Regions from separate parts of the Methylocella sp. genome, predicted to be linked through region 1. Evidence: riboswitches for the same ligand, from Rfam matches in the RefSeq annotation. Region 1 holds a riboswitch; the other holds the start of a gene.
The links. Region 1 has a riboswitch for cobalamin ahead of ACILRB_RS01360 (ribonucleoside-diphosphate reductase subunit alpha). Riboswitches for the same ligand answer to the same signal wherever they lie in the genome.
Positions count from the first base shown of each region.

Region 2: linked by a shared signal. The riboswitch ahead of ACILRB_RS05890 (TonB-dependent receptor plug domain-containing protein) and the one ahead of ACILRB_RS01360 (ribonucleoside-diphosphate reductase subunit alpha) in region 1 are both predicted to bind cobalamin.

Region 1 is NZ_JBGAHM010000002.1:19,636-26,625, reverse strand. Features, by position in the region: gene ACILRB_RS01380 (helix-turn-helix domain-containing protein) at 1-267, shown strand, start outside; gene ACILRB_RS01375 (molybdenum storage protein subunit alpha) at 395-1,237, opposite strand; gene ACILRB_RS01370 (uridine kinase) at 1,249-2,061, opposite strand; gene ACILRB_RS01365 (methylated-DNA--[protein]-cysteine S-methyltransferase) at 2,286-2,798, shown strand; cobalamin riboswitch at 2,837-3,047, shown strand; gene ACILRB_RS01360 (ribonucleoside-diphosphate reductase subunit alpha) at 3,163-5,997, shown strand; gene ACILRB_RS01355 (ribonucleotide-diphosphate reductase subunit beta) at 6,021-6,990, shown strand, end outside.
Region 2 is NZ_JBGAHM010000008.1:66,616-73,605, reverse strand. Features, by position in the region: gene ACILRB_RS05920 (protein-L-isoaspartate O-methyltransferase) at 1-99, shown strand, start outside; gene ACILRB_RS05915 (peptidoglycan DD-metalloendopeptidase family protein) at 291-1,673, shown strand; gene ACILRB_RS05910 (adenosylcobinamide-GDP ribazoletransferase) at 1,741-2,547, opposite strand; gene ACILRB_RS05905 (antibiotic biosynthesis monooxygenase family protein) at 2,568-2,891, opposite strand; gene ACILRB_RS05900 (hypothetical protein) at 3,069-3,311, shown strand; gene ACILRB_RS05895 (histone deacetylase family protein) at 3,331-4,368, opposite strand; cobalamin riboswitch at 4,562-4,754, shown strand; gene ACILRB_RS05890 (TonB-dependent receptor plug domain-containing protein) at 4,859-6,859, shown strand; gene ACILRB_RS05885 (hypothetical protein) at 6,895-6,990, shown strand, end outside.

The DNA.
Region 1 (6,990 bases):
GCCGGCATGGCCTCGGCCGCCGGGTTGAGCCGCATGCATTTCGCGGCGCAGTTCCGCCGGGCCGCCGGCCTGCGTCCGCATGACTTCCTGCTGCGCCGGCGCATCGAGCGCGCGCAGTCGATGCTGCGCGACACGCAGGCGCCGCTCGTGGATGTGGCGCTCGCCGTCGGCTTCCAGACCCAGCCGCATTTCACCACGGCGTTCCGCCGTCTCGTCGGCGAGACGCCGCATCGCTGGCGCTGCGCCAACCGGCGCGCCGCGCGCTGAACAGGGCGTCGTCATGCGGCTTCGGGAAACCGCCGGCGTCTCTCGCGCCGCCGCCCGTCTACGCAAACGCCCCCGGCGCGGGCGGCGTCGGGGGCGTGAGGCTTGGCGCGGGCTCCGGGCGAAAACGTCAGGCCGCGTTCGCGTCGGCCATGGCACCCGAATGGATGATGGTGCCCACATGCTCGCCGCGCAGGGCGGCGGTGATCCGGCCGGGGACGAGGCCGTTCACCACCTGCACATGCTCGAGGTGGCGGGCGGTCGGCATCAGGTCGAGCAGCACGCGGTCGAGCGGCAGCGTGCCCGTGGTTCTGGCGAGGTCGGCGGCGCTCGTTTTGGAGATGAGCTTCGCCCTGTCGCCGCCCTCGCCCCTGGGGTCGGCGTCATAGATCCCGTCGACGTCCTCGACGATGGTGAGGCCCGCCGCGCCAAGCGCGTCGGCGACGAGGAAGGCGCCCGCGTCGGCCCGGTGGATCGGAATGCGCGAGTTCGGAAACTCGTGATGATGATAGGGCGGGAAGGCGCTGCCGACCACCGCGCGGGCGGCGGCGAGATGGATCGCGAGCTGGTTTGCGACGGTTGGGCGCTCGACATAGGAGACGCCCTCGGGCGCGAGCAGCGCGGCGAGGATGTGGCCGTTCTGGCCGGCCTCGCTCGCGGCGAGCGGGGCGAGCGAGCCGACCGGCAGGCCGAGGTCGAGGCCGACGCCGTAGAGATGGCGCGCGCGCACGCCGGCGCCGGTCAGGATCAGCATGCGATGCTCGGGCAGGAGCCTGCGCAGCTCCTCCACGACGGGAAGGATCGCCTCCGCGCCGCGGTCCATGATCGAGCGCCCGCCGATCTTGACGACCTGCAGCCAGGGCAGGAGCCGGATGGGGCGCCGGCCGGCGACGGGGCGGGTCAGGCTCGAATCGAGGAGCGTCTGGCGCGCGAGCGGCGAGGCGACGTGCTTGATGGCGTCCGCGTCGGACATTGGATTCTCCCTTAGCTCGCGGTGATGATGGTGCCGACGTGCTCGCCGGCGAGCGCGCGGGTCAGATTGCCGGGGACGAGGCCGTTCACGACCTGCACCTCCCGGACGTGACGCGCCGCCTTGAGCAGGTCGAGCATCGGAAATTCGAGAATCGAATCATGCAGGCCCCGCGCCATCATCTCGTCGACCGAAATCTTCGGAATGAACTTCGCGTCGGTCGAGGTCTTGGGGTTGGCGGTGAACAGCCCGTCCTCGTCCTTGACGAAGATCATCGCCTTGCAGCCGAACTGCTCGGCGAGCAGGAAGCATCCGGCGTCGGTGCGGTAGGGCGGGATGACGCCGTCGGCGGCGGGACGCATCCACAGGCCGTAAGGCGGCATGCCGCTGAACACGACGGCGTTGACCTCGGCGAGGTAGAGCGGCACCGCCGAGAGGCCCGCGCCCTCGACCTGCGAGATGCCGTGCTTGGCGAGGAGCTGCCCCAGCATGGCCGCGTTCTGGTCGGCGACCGAGGCGCCGAGCTGCGAGAGCACGCCCGCCGGCAGGTTGAGCCCGGCGGCGATGGAGTAAAGATGCCGCGCCCGCGTGCCCGCGCCGGTGCCGATCAGGAGCTTGTGGTTCTTGCGGACGGCGACGATCTCCTCGACCAGCGGATAGAGCGCGGCGCGGCCGCGGTCGATCACGCTCTGGCCGCCGATCTTGATCACCGTCGCGTCGGGCAGGATTCTGAAGTCCGGCGCGGCCTCGGCCGCGGCGAGCAGCTGCGCGTCGGTCAGCGACCTCTGCATGAGGAGCGTTTCGAGCTCCGAAGTCGTGGTGTTCATGGGGGGCCTTTCTGCGTTGGAGCGCGCGGCTTAAGTTTCGAGGAGATCAATACTTCTTAAGCAACTACGTGGCAACGACTGGAAAATATGCTTCTTTTACATGGCCCGGAAAAAACGGCGCAAAACGCGCAATTTCGCGCGTCGCGCCGGCCCGGGCCTGACGCGGCCTGAGGTTTTGACGTCGCCCGGGCCGCCGGCGAGGCGTCCGCCGGAAAGGAGTCGAAATGAATCTGACGCGGACGACGATGGCGTCGCCGGTCGGCGAGCTGACCCTTGTCGCCGGCCGCGCCGGCCTTGTCGCCGTGCTGTGGCCGGGCGACGATCCGCGCCGCGTGCCGCTCGGCCCGAGCCGCCCCGACCCTGACAGCCCGACGCTGGTCGAGACGAGGCGCCAGCTCGACGAATATTTCGGCGGGAGGCGGCGGCGCTTCGACCTTCCGCTCGATCCGCAGGGGACCGCGTTCCAGAAGCGGGTCTGGGCCGAGCTTCTGAACATCCCCCATGGCGAGACGCGCAGCTACGGCGACCTCGCGCGCGCGCTCGGCGATCCGCGCGCCGCGCGCGCGGTCGGCGCCGCCAACGGGCGCAACCCGATCTCGATCATCGCGCCGTGCCATCGCGTCGTCGGGGCCTCGGGCCGCCTCACGGGATTCGCGGGCGGCCTTGAGGCGAAGGCGTTCCTGCTGGGGCTCGAAGGCGTCCTGCCGGCGCCTGGCCGCAAAGCCCGCTGTGGATGACGGCCGGCGATATGTTGACCGTGCCGGGCGATCGCCCCACTATATCTGGAGATCGCGGTCTTTCGTCCCTCAGGGGCGAAAGCTAAGAGGGAATCCGGTGAGCCTTGCGGCGACTCCGGGGCTGTCCCCGCAACTGTGAGCGGCGAGCCTTCGCCCATTTCGCGCCACTGAAGCCGCAAGGCTTCGGGAAGGCCGGGCGAAGGCGGCGACCCGCGAGCCAGGAGACCTGCCGCGACCTGAAAGAATCTTCCTCGGGCGGGGCGTCCCGACGGAGCGTCTGGATTTCGGGCCGGCGGACGCTCCGCCGCGCCCCTGCTCCATGCGTCCGCGCGGCCTCTGCTTCAACGTCTGGAGTCTGAAGCCGATGTCGCAGATCGTGGAGCTCGAACGGCCGGCCGGCCGGAGCCATGCGGGCGGGCGCGCAGCCCCGGCGGGCGCGCCGTCCGAGCCGGGCTGCCAGGTGATCCGGCGCAATGGCGCGGTCACCCCCTTCGACGCCGCCAAGATCGCGCTCGCCCTGACCAAGGCGTTCCTCGCCGTCGAGGGCGGCGGCGCGGCCGCCTCGCGCCGCGTGCATGACATCGTGCGCGAGCTGACCGACGAGATCGTCGGCGGCCTGACGCGCCGCGCCGACGCCGGCCGCGCCTTCCATATCGAGGACATCCAGGACCGCGCCGAGCTCGCGCTGATGCGCGGCGGCCATCACAAGGTCGCGCGCGCCTATGTGCTCTATCGCGAGGAGCGGGCGCGCGAGCGCGCCGCGGCGCAGGCCGAGCCGCTGGCGCCGCGGCTGCGCGTCAAGACGGCGGACGGCGCGCTCGAGCCGCTCGACGAGGCGCGGCTCGACGCGCTCGTGCGCAGCGCGGCGCAGGGCCTCGACGGCGTCTTCCCGGAGGCGATCCTCGACGAGACGCGCCGCAATCTCTACGACGGCGTCACGCTCGACGAGCTGTCGCAGGCGCCGATCCTCGCCGCGCGAACGCTGATCGAGACCGAGCCGAACTATGCGCGCGCCTCGGCCCGCCTCCTGCTCGACCGCCTGCGCCGCGAGGCGCTGAGCTTCCTCGCCGGCCGGCCCGAGGGCGCGACGCAGGACGAGATGGCGGCGCGCTACGCCGATTATTTCCGCGCCTATCTCAAGGCGGGGATCGCCGGCGGGCTGATCGACCCGGAGCTCGCCCGCTTCGACGTCGACAGGATCGTCGCGGCGCTCGAGCCCGCGCGCGACCTCGCCTTCGACTATCTCGGCCTGCAAACTCTCTATGACCGCTATTTCCTGCATGTCGGCGGCGCGCGCTTCGAGCTGCCGCAGGCCTTCTTCATGCGTGTCGCCATGGGGATCGCGCTGCGCGAGGTCGACCGCGAGGCCCGCGCCGTCGAGTTCTACCGCCTGCTGTCGTCGTTCGACTTCATGGCCTCGACGCCGACGCTGTTCAACGCCGGAACGCCGCGCGCGCAGCTCTCGTCCTGCTTCCTGACCACCGTGCCGGACGATCTCGACGGCATCTTCAAGTCGATCCGCGACAACGCGCTGCTCGCGAAATATTCCGGCGGCCTCGGCAACGACTGGACGCGGGTGCGCGGCCTCGGCGCGCATATCAGGGGCACCAACGGCGAGAGCCAGGGCGTCGTGCCGTTCCTGAAAGTGGCGAACGACACGGCGATCGCCGTCAACCAGGGCGGCAAGCGCAAGGGCGCCGTCTGCGCCTATCTCGAAACCTGGCATGTCGACATCGAGGAGTTTCTCGACCTGCGCAAGAACACCGGCGACGACCGCCGCCGCACGCATGACATGAACACGGCGAACTGGATTCCCGACCTGTTCATGGAGCGCGTCGAGGCGGACGGGCAGTGGACGCTGTTTTCGCCTGACGAGACGCCGCATCTGCATGAGCTTTACGGGCGCGAATTCAAAGAGGCCTATGAGGCCTGCGAGGCCAGGGCCGCGCGCGGCGAGCTCAAGGTGTTCCGCAAGCTGCGCGCGACGGATCTGTGGCGGCGCATGCTGACCATGCTGTTCGAGACCGGACATCCGTGGATCGCCTTCAAGGACGCCTGCAACATCCGCTCGCCGCAGCGCCACGCCGGCGTCGTGCATTCGTCGAACCTGTGCGCCGAGATCACGCTCAACACCTCGGACGACGAAGTCGCGGTGTGCAATCTCGGCTCGGTCAATCTCGCCGCCCATGTGGGCGCGCGGGGCCTCGACCGCGAGCGGCTGGCGCGCACGGTGAAGACGGCGATGCGCATGCTCGACAATGTGGTCGACGTCAATTTCTACACGATTCCCGAGGCGCGGCGCTCGAACCTGCGCCATCGCCCGGTCGGGCTCGGGCTCATGGGCTTTCAGGACGCGCTGCAGGCGATGCGCGTTCCCTACGCCTGCGACGCCGCCGTGCGCTTCGCCGACGAGAGCATGGAGGCCCTGAGCTTCGAGGCGATTTCGGCCTCGGTCGACCTCGCCGCCGAACGCGGGCGCTATCCGAGCTTTGACGGCTCGCTGTGGTCGCAGGGAATCCTGCCGCTCGACTCGCAGGAGCTGCTGCGCGAGGAGCGCGCCGGCGTCGGCGCCGACTTCGACCGCTCCTCGACGCTCGACTGGGACGCCCTGCGCGAGCGGGTGAGGCGCGTCGGCATGCGCAACTCCAACTGCATGGCGATCGCGCCGACCGCGACCATCTCCAACATCTGCGGCGTGTCGCAGTCGATCGAGCCGGCGTTCCAGAACCTGTTCGTCAAATCCAACATGTCGGGCGACTTCACCATCGTCAACGCGGCGCTCGCGCGCGACCTCAAGGCGCTCGGCCTGTGGGACGAGGTGATGGTGTCGGACCTCAAATACTACGACGGCGGCCTCGGCGCGATCGACCGCGTTCCCGACGAGATCAAGGCGCTCTACGCCACGGCGTTCGAAATCGAGCCGGCGTGGCTGATCGAGGCGGCGGCGCGCCGCCAGAAATGGATCGACCAGGCGCAGTCGCTCAACCTCTATGTGGCGACGCCCTCGGGCCGCAAGCTCGACGAGACCTACCGTCTCGCCTGGCGGCGCGGCCTCAAGACGACCTATTACCTGCGTTCGCGCTCGGCGACGCATGTGGAGAAATCGACGCTGAAGGGCGTCGACGGAAAGCTGAACGCGGTCGCCGCCGCGCCGGCGGCCTGCGCGCTCGACGATCCGGCCTGCGAGGCCTGCCAGTGACTGCGCGAAAGGGAGACGCGGCCATGCTCGACTGGTCTGACCTCAACTCCGCGCCGCGCCGCGCCCTGTCCGCGCCCGCTCCGTCCGCCGACGGCTCGGGCCTCGGGCGCATCGAGCGCGGCGCGGCGCGCGTCAGCGTCGACGACAAGCGCATGATCAACGCCCGCGCCGACGTCAACCAGCTGCTGCCGCTCAAATACAAATGGGCGTGGGAGAAATATCTTTCCGCCTGCAACAACCACTGGATGCCGACCGAAGTCTCGATGCAGGCCGACATCGCGCTATGGCGCTCGCGCGACGGGCTGAGCGAGGACGAACGGCGCATGGTCAAGCGCAATCTCGGCTTCTTCGCGGCGTCCGAAAGCCTCGTCGCCAACAATATCGTGCTCGCCATCTACCGCCGGCTGACCAATCCGGAGTGCCGGCAGTATCTGCTGCGGCAGGCGTTCGAGGAGGCGGTGCATACGCACACCTTCCAGTATATCGTCGAGAGCCTGGGCCTCGACGAGGGCGAGCTGTTCAACATGTATCGCGAGGCGCCCTCGATCACCGACAAGGCCGCCTGGGCGCTGGAGCATACGCGCGCGCTCGCCGACGATTCATTCGCGACCGGCGCGCCCGGGGCCGATCAGGCGTTCCTGCGCGATCTCGTCGCCTTCTACGTCGTGTTCGAGGGCATGTGGTTCTACACGGGCTTCGCGCAGATTCTCTCGCTCGGGCGGCGCAACAAGATGGTCGGGGTCGCCGAGCAGTATCAGTATATTCTGCGCGACGAATCGCTTCACCTCAATTTCGGCGTCGACGTGATCAACCAGATCCGCATCGAAAATCCCGATCTGTGGACGAAGGCGTTCCAGGACGAGCTGCGCGGCATGGTGAGCGAGGCGGCTTCGCTCGAATCGGCCTATGCGCGGGACGTCATGCCGCGCGGCCTGCTCGGCCTCAACGCGCCCCTGTGCGATCAATATATGCGCTTCATCGCCAACCGCCGCT
Region 2 (6,990 bases), on a different contig from region 1:
ATCGTGCGCCTGACGCGGGGCGCCGGCGGCCTCGACATGACGTCGATCTGTCCCTGCCGGCTGCAGCCGATCGTGCCCGGACGCTCGCGCCTCCTGTGATTTCGGCCCAAGCCTGAAGTCCGGCGAAGCGAACCTGAGCCCGGCGAAGCAAAAAGGCGTCGTCGCGCGCGGCTTTCCGTCGCGACGCTTAATGTTTCTCCCTTTTTGTTGAAGCGCCGTTCACCTTAAACCCGTCCTTAACCGCCCCGACCTTTAATGCCGCCATAGCTTCCGCGTCGGTGGGTTCCGTCATGAGTCATTTTGCTTCGGTGGTTTGCTCGCGCTTCGCATTGCGGCTTGCGCTGATCGGGGCGTCTGCCGGAGCGCTCGCGGGCTGCGCGGGTTCGGAACGTCTCTCCGACCCGTTCAGCAATCCGTTCCAGACGTCGCAGGCGACCGATCCCGCGCCGACCTCGAGCATCGCGCCGGCCCCGCAGATTTCGGCGCCGGTGACGCCGGTGCAGGCGCGCCCGCTCGGAAGTCCCGTCGCCGCGCCGCTCGCGCCCGCCGCGCCTCGCCCCGCCGTCGCCTCCGTCGCCACGCCCAGAACCCCCGCCGCGCCCGGCTGGACCGCCGCCGGAGGCACGCCGATCTCGGTTCAGCCCGGCGAGACGGCGGAAACCATCGCGCGGCGCTATGGCGTGCCGGCCGACGCGCTGGTCAAGGCCAACGGCTTTTCCTCGGCGGCGCAGGTCCAGCCCGGCTCGCGCCTCGTGATCCCGGTCTATAACGCCGCCGGCGCCGCGGTGGCGCAGGCCGCGCCGCAGCATTTCGCCGAAGCGGCGCAGAAGGCCGGGCGCGCCGCCGCGCCGCTGCCCGCCGCCCATGTCGTGGCCGCGAAGCCCATGGCGACGGTCGGCCGCGCCACGACGCTCGTCGCCGAGGCGCCGAAAAAGCTCGGCGAGACGGCGAAGGCCGCCGGCAGGCCGGTCGCCGAGGCCCAGAGCCTTGGCCGGACGACGGTTCAGGCCAAAAATGAGGCGCTCGCCAGGACGGATGTCGCCAAAGCCGACGCGCTGAAGGCCGACGCCGCGAAAAAGCTCGCCCTCGCGAAGACCGAAACCGCCGCCGCCAAGGCCGAGCTCGCCAGGGCGCAGGCCGACAAGGCCGCCGCGACGAAGCTCGAAACCGCCAAGGTCCAGCCCAAGGTCGAGACGGCGAAAGCCGAGCGCGTCAAGACCGAGCCGGTCAAGCTCGCCAAGGCCGAGGCCGCCCCGGAAACCAGGGCCGAGGAGCCCGAGGAGACGGGCGCCAAATCCGCCGGCGGCCCGGAATTCCGCTGGCCGGCGCGCGGGCGCATCATCCAGAACTTCAAGCCGGGCGGCAATGAGGGCATCAACATCGCCGTGCCCGAAGGCACCTCGGTCAAGGCGGCGGAGGAGGGCGTCGTCGCCTACGCCGGCAGCGAGCTCAAGGGCTATGGCAATCTCGTGCTGATCCGCCACCCGAACGGCTTCGTCTCGGCCTACGCCAACAACAGCGACATCGAGGTCAAGCGCGGCGACACGGTCAAGCGCGGGCAGGTCATCGCCCGTTCCGGCCAGAGCGGCAACGTCGCCTCGCCGCAGCTTCATTTCGAGCTGCGCAAGGGCGCGACGCCGGTCGATCCGACGCAATATCTCGCGGGGCTCTGAGCCCCCGCCGGCGGCCAGCCTTGATCCTGAATGAACGCCGGAAAGAGTCTTTCCGGCGTTTTTCGTTTCAGGGACGCGCGCAGAAGGCGACGAGCGTGGCGATCTCGGCCAGTTGCTGCGTCGCGCCGGCGACGTCGCCGGTATGGCCGCCGAGCCTGCGCCGGGCGAGCGCGCAGGCGCAGGCGACCGCGGCGACGACGAGACCGAGAGCGAGCGCCGCCTGCGCCAGAGGCGCGCCGAATGCGAGGGGCAGGGCGCAGGCGAGCGCCCCGAGCGCCGCCGCCGCGGCGACGTTTCTAGGCGTCGGCCGTCCGGCCGAATGGGCGAGGCCGCGGTCGCGCGCCGGCGGCAGAAGGGCCAGCGGGGCGAGGCCCGCCCCGCGCGAGAGCGCGCCGGCCGCGACGAGCACGGCGGCGGCGAGGCCCGCGTCGCGTTCGGCGAGCGTCGCCGCCGCGGCGACGCGCAGGATGAGCGAAAGTCCGAGCGCAAGCGCGCCATAAGAGCCGACGCGGCTGTCTGACATGATCTCGAGCCGGCGCTCGCGCGTCGACCCGCCGAAGCTGTCGGCGCAGTCGGCGAGCCCGTCCTCATGCAGGCCGCCTGTCGCCGCGGCGAGGGTGGCGACGGCGAGCGCGGCCGCGAGCGTCGGCCCGAGCCCGAGCCCGAGCCCGGCGAGAAGCGTCGTCGCGCCGAGCGCGCCGACCGTGGCGCCGGCGAGCGGCAGCAGGCGCAGCGCCCGGGCGTAGCTCCACAGATCGGCCCCATCCGCGCGCTCGAAGGCGAACACGGGGATCGGCAGGATGGTCGCAAAGCGCAGCGAGGCGAGCGTGTCGCTGACGCCGCTCAGCAGCGCGCGCCGAAGCCGGCTGAGCACCGGCCGGCGGCGCTGCGCCCTCAGGCCGAAACCTTCTCCAGCGACTGCACGACGTTGAAGCCCTCGAATTCGGGGCGCCCGAGCGTCAGCGGCTTGCGCTCGCCGGCCTGGGCGTGGGCGGCGCGAAACGCTTCGGACTTCGTCCAGTCGACAAAGTCCTGCTCGCTCGCAAACAGCGTGTGGGAGGCGTAAAGAACATGATCCTCGCGCTCCGGGCCGCGCAGGAGACGGAAGGCGATGAAGCCCGGCACTTCGTTGAGGTGCGAATCGCGGGTCAGCCAGACGTTTTCGAAGGCGGCGGTTTCGTCCTTCAGCACCTTGAAACGGTTCATGGCGATAAACATGGCGCAGGTCTCCTGGAAAGATCGTCGATCAGCGCTCATAACGCATTTGCGCGCGGCGCGCATGGCCCTGCCGGCCTGCGCGCGCCGTGCTAGAGTGGGACGGACCCTGAGGCGCCGGCGGGACGTAAGCGCGGCGCGGACCGCCGTCGCGAGCGGCGCGGACGAGGTTTCAGCGTCATGCCCGACCATGTGAAATTCCTGCTGCGCCACGCGCTGATCGGCGTCGCCATCGGGCTTGCGGTGGTGCTCGTGCTGGTCGTCGCCGACGTCGCGCGTCTGCGCACGCTGATCTCGACCTCGTCGCAGCGCTGGCTGTGGATGTTCATCCTGTGCGCGTCCTTCTGCTTCACCTTCGGCGGGCTGCAGATGGCCATGGCGGTGATGCTGATGCCGCAGGGCGACCCCGAGGACGACGAATAGGGCGCGGCCCGCCCCGCCCTCAACCCGCCTGCATCAGAGCCCCGACATGGGCGGCGCTGGCGCGCTCCAGCGCGTCGAGGCTGTAGCCGCCTTCGAGGAAGGACACGATCCGCCCGTGGCAGAGCCGGTCGGCCGCGTCGAGGAGCTTCATCGTGATCCAGGCGAAATCCTCCTCGCGCAGGCGCAGGTCGCCGAGCGGATCGGCGAAATGTCCGTCAAAGCCCGCCGAAATGAGGATCAGGTCCGGCCGGAAGACGTCGAGCGCGGGCAGGATGCGCGCCGCCATCGCCTCCCGGAAACGGTCGCCGCCGTCGCCCGCGCGCAGCGGCGCGTTGACGATATTGCCGACGCCGGTCTCCGAGACTTCGCCCGTATAGGGAAACAGCGGCATCTGATGCGTCGAGCCGAAGAAGACGTCGCGGTCCTCCCAGAAGATCTGCTGCGTGCCATTGCCATGGTGCACGTCGAAATCGACGATGGCGACGCGGCCGACGCCATGGCGCTTGCGCGCATAGAGCGCGGCGCAGGCGACGTTGTTGAACAGGCAGAAGCCCATGACGCGGCCGCGCTCGGCGTGATGGCCGGGCGGGCGCACGGCGAGAAAGGCGTTGACCGTCTCGCGCGCGGGGTCGAACAGCCGGTCGACGGCGAGGAGCCCGGCGCCGACGGCGCGATAGGCGGCCTCGAAGGAGCCGGTCGAAACTGACGTGTCGCCGTCGAAGGCGTAGGGAAATTCGCCGGCCCCCGCCACCGCCTTGACGCGCAAAAGATGCTCGGGGCCATGGGCGCGCAGGATCGCCGCCTCGACGTCGTCGCGCAGCGGAGCCTCGGCGCGGCATAGGCCGTCGAAGGCCGGGGCCGCGAGCGCCGCCTCGACGCAGGAGACGCGTTCGGGCCGCTCGGGATGGCCGACGCCCGGCTTGTGTTCGAGAAAGGCGGGATGGGTGACGAACAGCGTCTTCACCGGCGTTCTCCCTGCGGCGTCCTCCAACCCGGGCGGCCGGGCCGCGACGAACGCGCCGGCGAGGCCGAGCCGCAGAAAGGAGCGCCTGTTCATTTTTCGTCGCCGGCCCGTTCGATCGAGCTTCGGTGCGCCGCCTTGCGCGGCGGCGTCAATCTAGCCCTGCCGCCGGGGACTTGTCACGGCTTGATGACGGTGCGCGCAAGGCCTGCGCTGTGCCCGCGGCGCCACGCTTGCGCGCGTCTTTGCGGCGCGCCGCCGCGGCCGCGTTGACGCTTCCGTGAAGCTCCGCCATCATCCGTTCGATGGTTCCCGTCAAGGGATCAAAAGGGAACGCGGTGCGGGCCTTGCGCTCAATTCCGCGGCTGCCCCCGCAACTGTAAGCGGCGAGCGACGCGCCAGGACGCCACTGGGAAACCGGGAAGGCGGCGCGAAGCGACGACCCGCGAGCCAGGAGACCTGCCATCGACCGTGGTCACGCGCGGGCGCGTCGGGCGGGGTGCCCCGGCGGAGACAGGCGCACGCCCGCAAGGGCGCCGCGCCGGCCTTGGCTCGCAGTGACGCGCAACCACGTCGCCGCAGGCCCATGACCCGTCTTTCCCTGTTTTCGCCGGCCGCGCGCCGGCGCCTCCTGTTATCTTCCCTCTCCCTTCTTGCCCTGGGCTCCGCCGCCGCCGCGCAAGGCGTCTCGCCGGACGCCGACGCGCAGGCGCTCGCCCGGCAGGACGCGGCGCCCGCGGCCGCGCAGCCGGCCGAACTGCCGGAGATCCTGGTCGTCGGCGCGACGCGCGTGCCGACGCCCAAAGGCGATCTCGGCACCAGCGTGTCGGTCGTGACCTCCGAAGAGATCGAGGCGCGCCAGCAGCGGCTCCTGCCGGATTCCCTGCGCGACCTGCCAGGCCTCAACGTGGCGCAGACTGGCGGGCCCGGCGGCCAGACCTCGGTGTTCATCCGCGGCACGAATTCGAATCACACCAAGGTGCTGATCGACGGCATGGACGTGAGCGACCCGTCGACGCCGAACGGCTCGTTCGATTTCGCCCATGTGCTCAATTTCGACGTCTCGCAGATCGAAGTGCTGCGCGGGCCGCAGAGCGGCATTTACGGCTCGGACGCGATCGGCGGCGTCGTCAACATCATCACCGATCCGGGCGAGGGCCCGATGAAGGCCAAGGTCACCGCGGAGGCCGGATCCTTCGGCCTGTTCAACCAGTTCGGCCGCGTGTCGGGCTCGACCGACCGCATCAGCTATTTCCTGGGCTACGGCCATTTCTACTCGAACGACGTCGAGGTGACGCCGCAAAACCTCGTGCCGCCCGGGCGCGGGATCAATCCGAACATCTATGACAACAGCACCTTCTCGGTCAGGCTCGGCGCGAAGCTCACGGAGATCTTCGACGTCGGTCTCGTCGGGCGCTACACCAATGCGACTCTCTGGTCGACGAGCGACGATTTCGTCGGCCCGCAAAGCATGCTGACCGGCAGCTTCACCAACCAGAACTTCAGCCGCGTCTTCGTCCACGCCTCCCTGCTCGACGGGCGCTTCGACAATACGGTCGGCGTCTCCTATGTCGATTACGCGCGCAACGTCATGGACCCGAATTTCGATCCGATTTCGCGCAACCTGTACAGCGGCTCGCGCGTGAAGGTCGATTATCTCGGCCGGTTCAACGTGATCGAGGGGCAGACGCTGATCTTCGGCGCCGAACGCGAATCCAATCGCGTCTCGAACAGCAGTCCGCTGTGGGCGGCGAACGGCGACACCGCCGGCTATGTCACGCTGCAATCCGATTTCGGCGGCCGCCTGTTCAACGCCGCCAGCGTGCGCTACGACGCCAACGACCAGTTCGGCGGCCGCGCCACCTTCCGCGTCGCGCCGGCGCTGCTGTTTCCCGAAACCGGCACGAAGCTCAAGGCGAGCGTCGGCACGGGCTTCAAGGCGCCGTCGCTCGACCAGCTCTACAATAATTATCCGGCGTTCAATTTCTACGGCAACCCGGATCTCGGCCCCGAGACCAGCGTCGGCTGGGACGCCGGCGTCGAGCAGACGCTGCTGCCGGGCCGCATCTCCTTCGGCGCGACCTATTTCAACAACGACATCAAAAATCTCATCGACTTTAACAGCACCTTCACGTCCTATGTGAACGTCGGCCAGGCGCGCACCCAGGGCCTCGAAAGCTTCATGAGCCTTTCGCCCTTCGACGGCTTCAGCGTGGTCGCCAACTACACCTATACGGTGGCGATCAACGAGGACGACGATCTGTTCCTGCTGCGCCGCCCGCGCGACAAGGTCAGCCTGACGGCGACGCTGCAGGCGACCGAGCGGCTGCTCCTGACCGCCAACCTGCTTTACGTGGGCCCGTGGCGCGACGTGAACCGCTCGGGAAGCGAGAGCTATATCTTGACGCCCGGCTATACGCTGCTCAACTTCACGGGCGCCTATGATTTCGGCCATGGGCTGACGGCGTTCGGGCGCATCGAGAACGCGCTCAACCTGCGCTACCAGAACCCGCTGGGGTTTCAGGCGCCGGGCCTTGGCGTTTTCGGAGGCGTGAGGTTCGCCTTCGGCCAGAATGGTCTATTATGAGAGCCGAACCAGCATCTTCGCGAGGAATCCCCATCATGCCGCTTTCCGTCGAACATTCGGCCGACTGGCGTCGTCCGATCTGGATCGGGACGCTCGTCGCGGCGAGCGTCGCCTTCAGCCTCGGCTTCGCC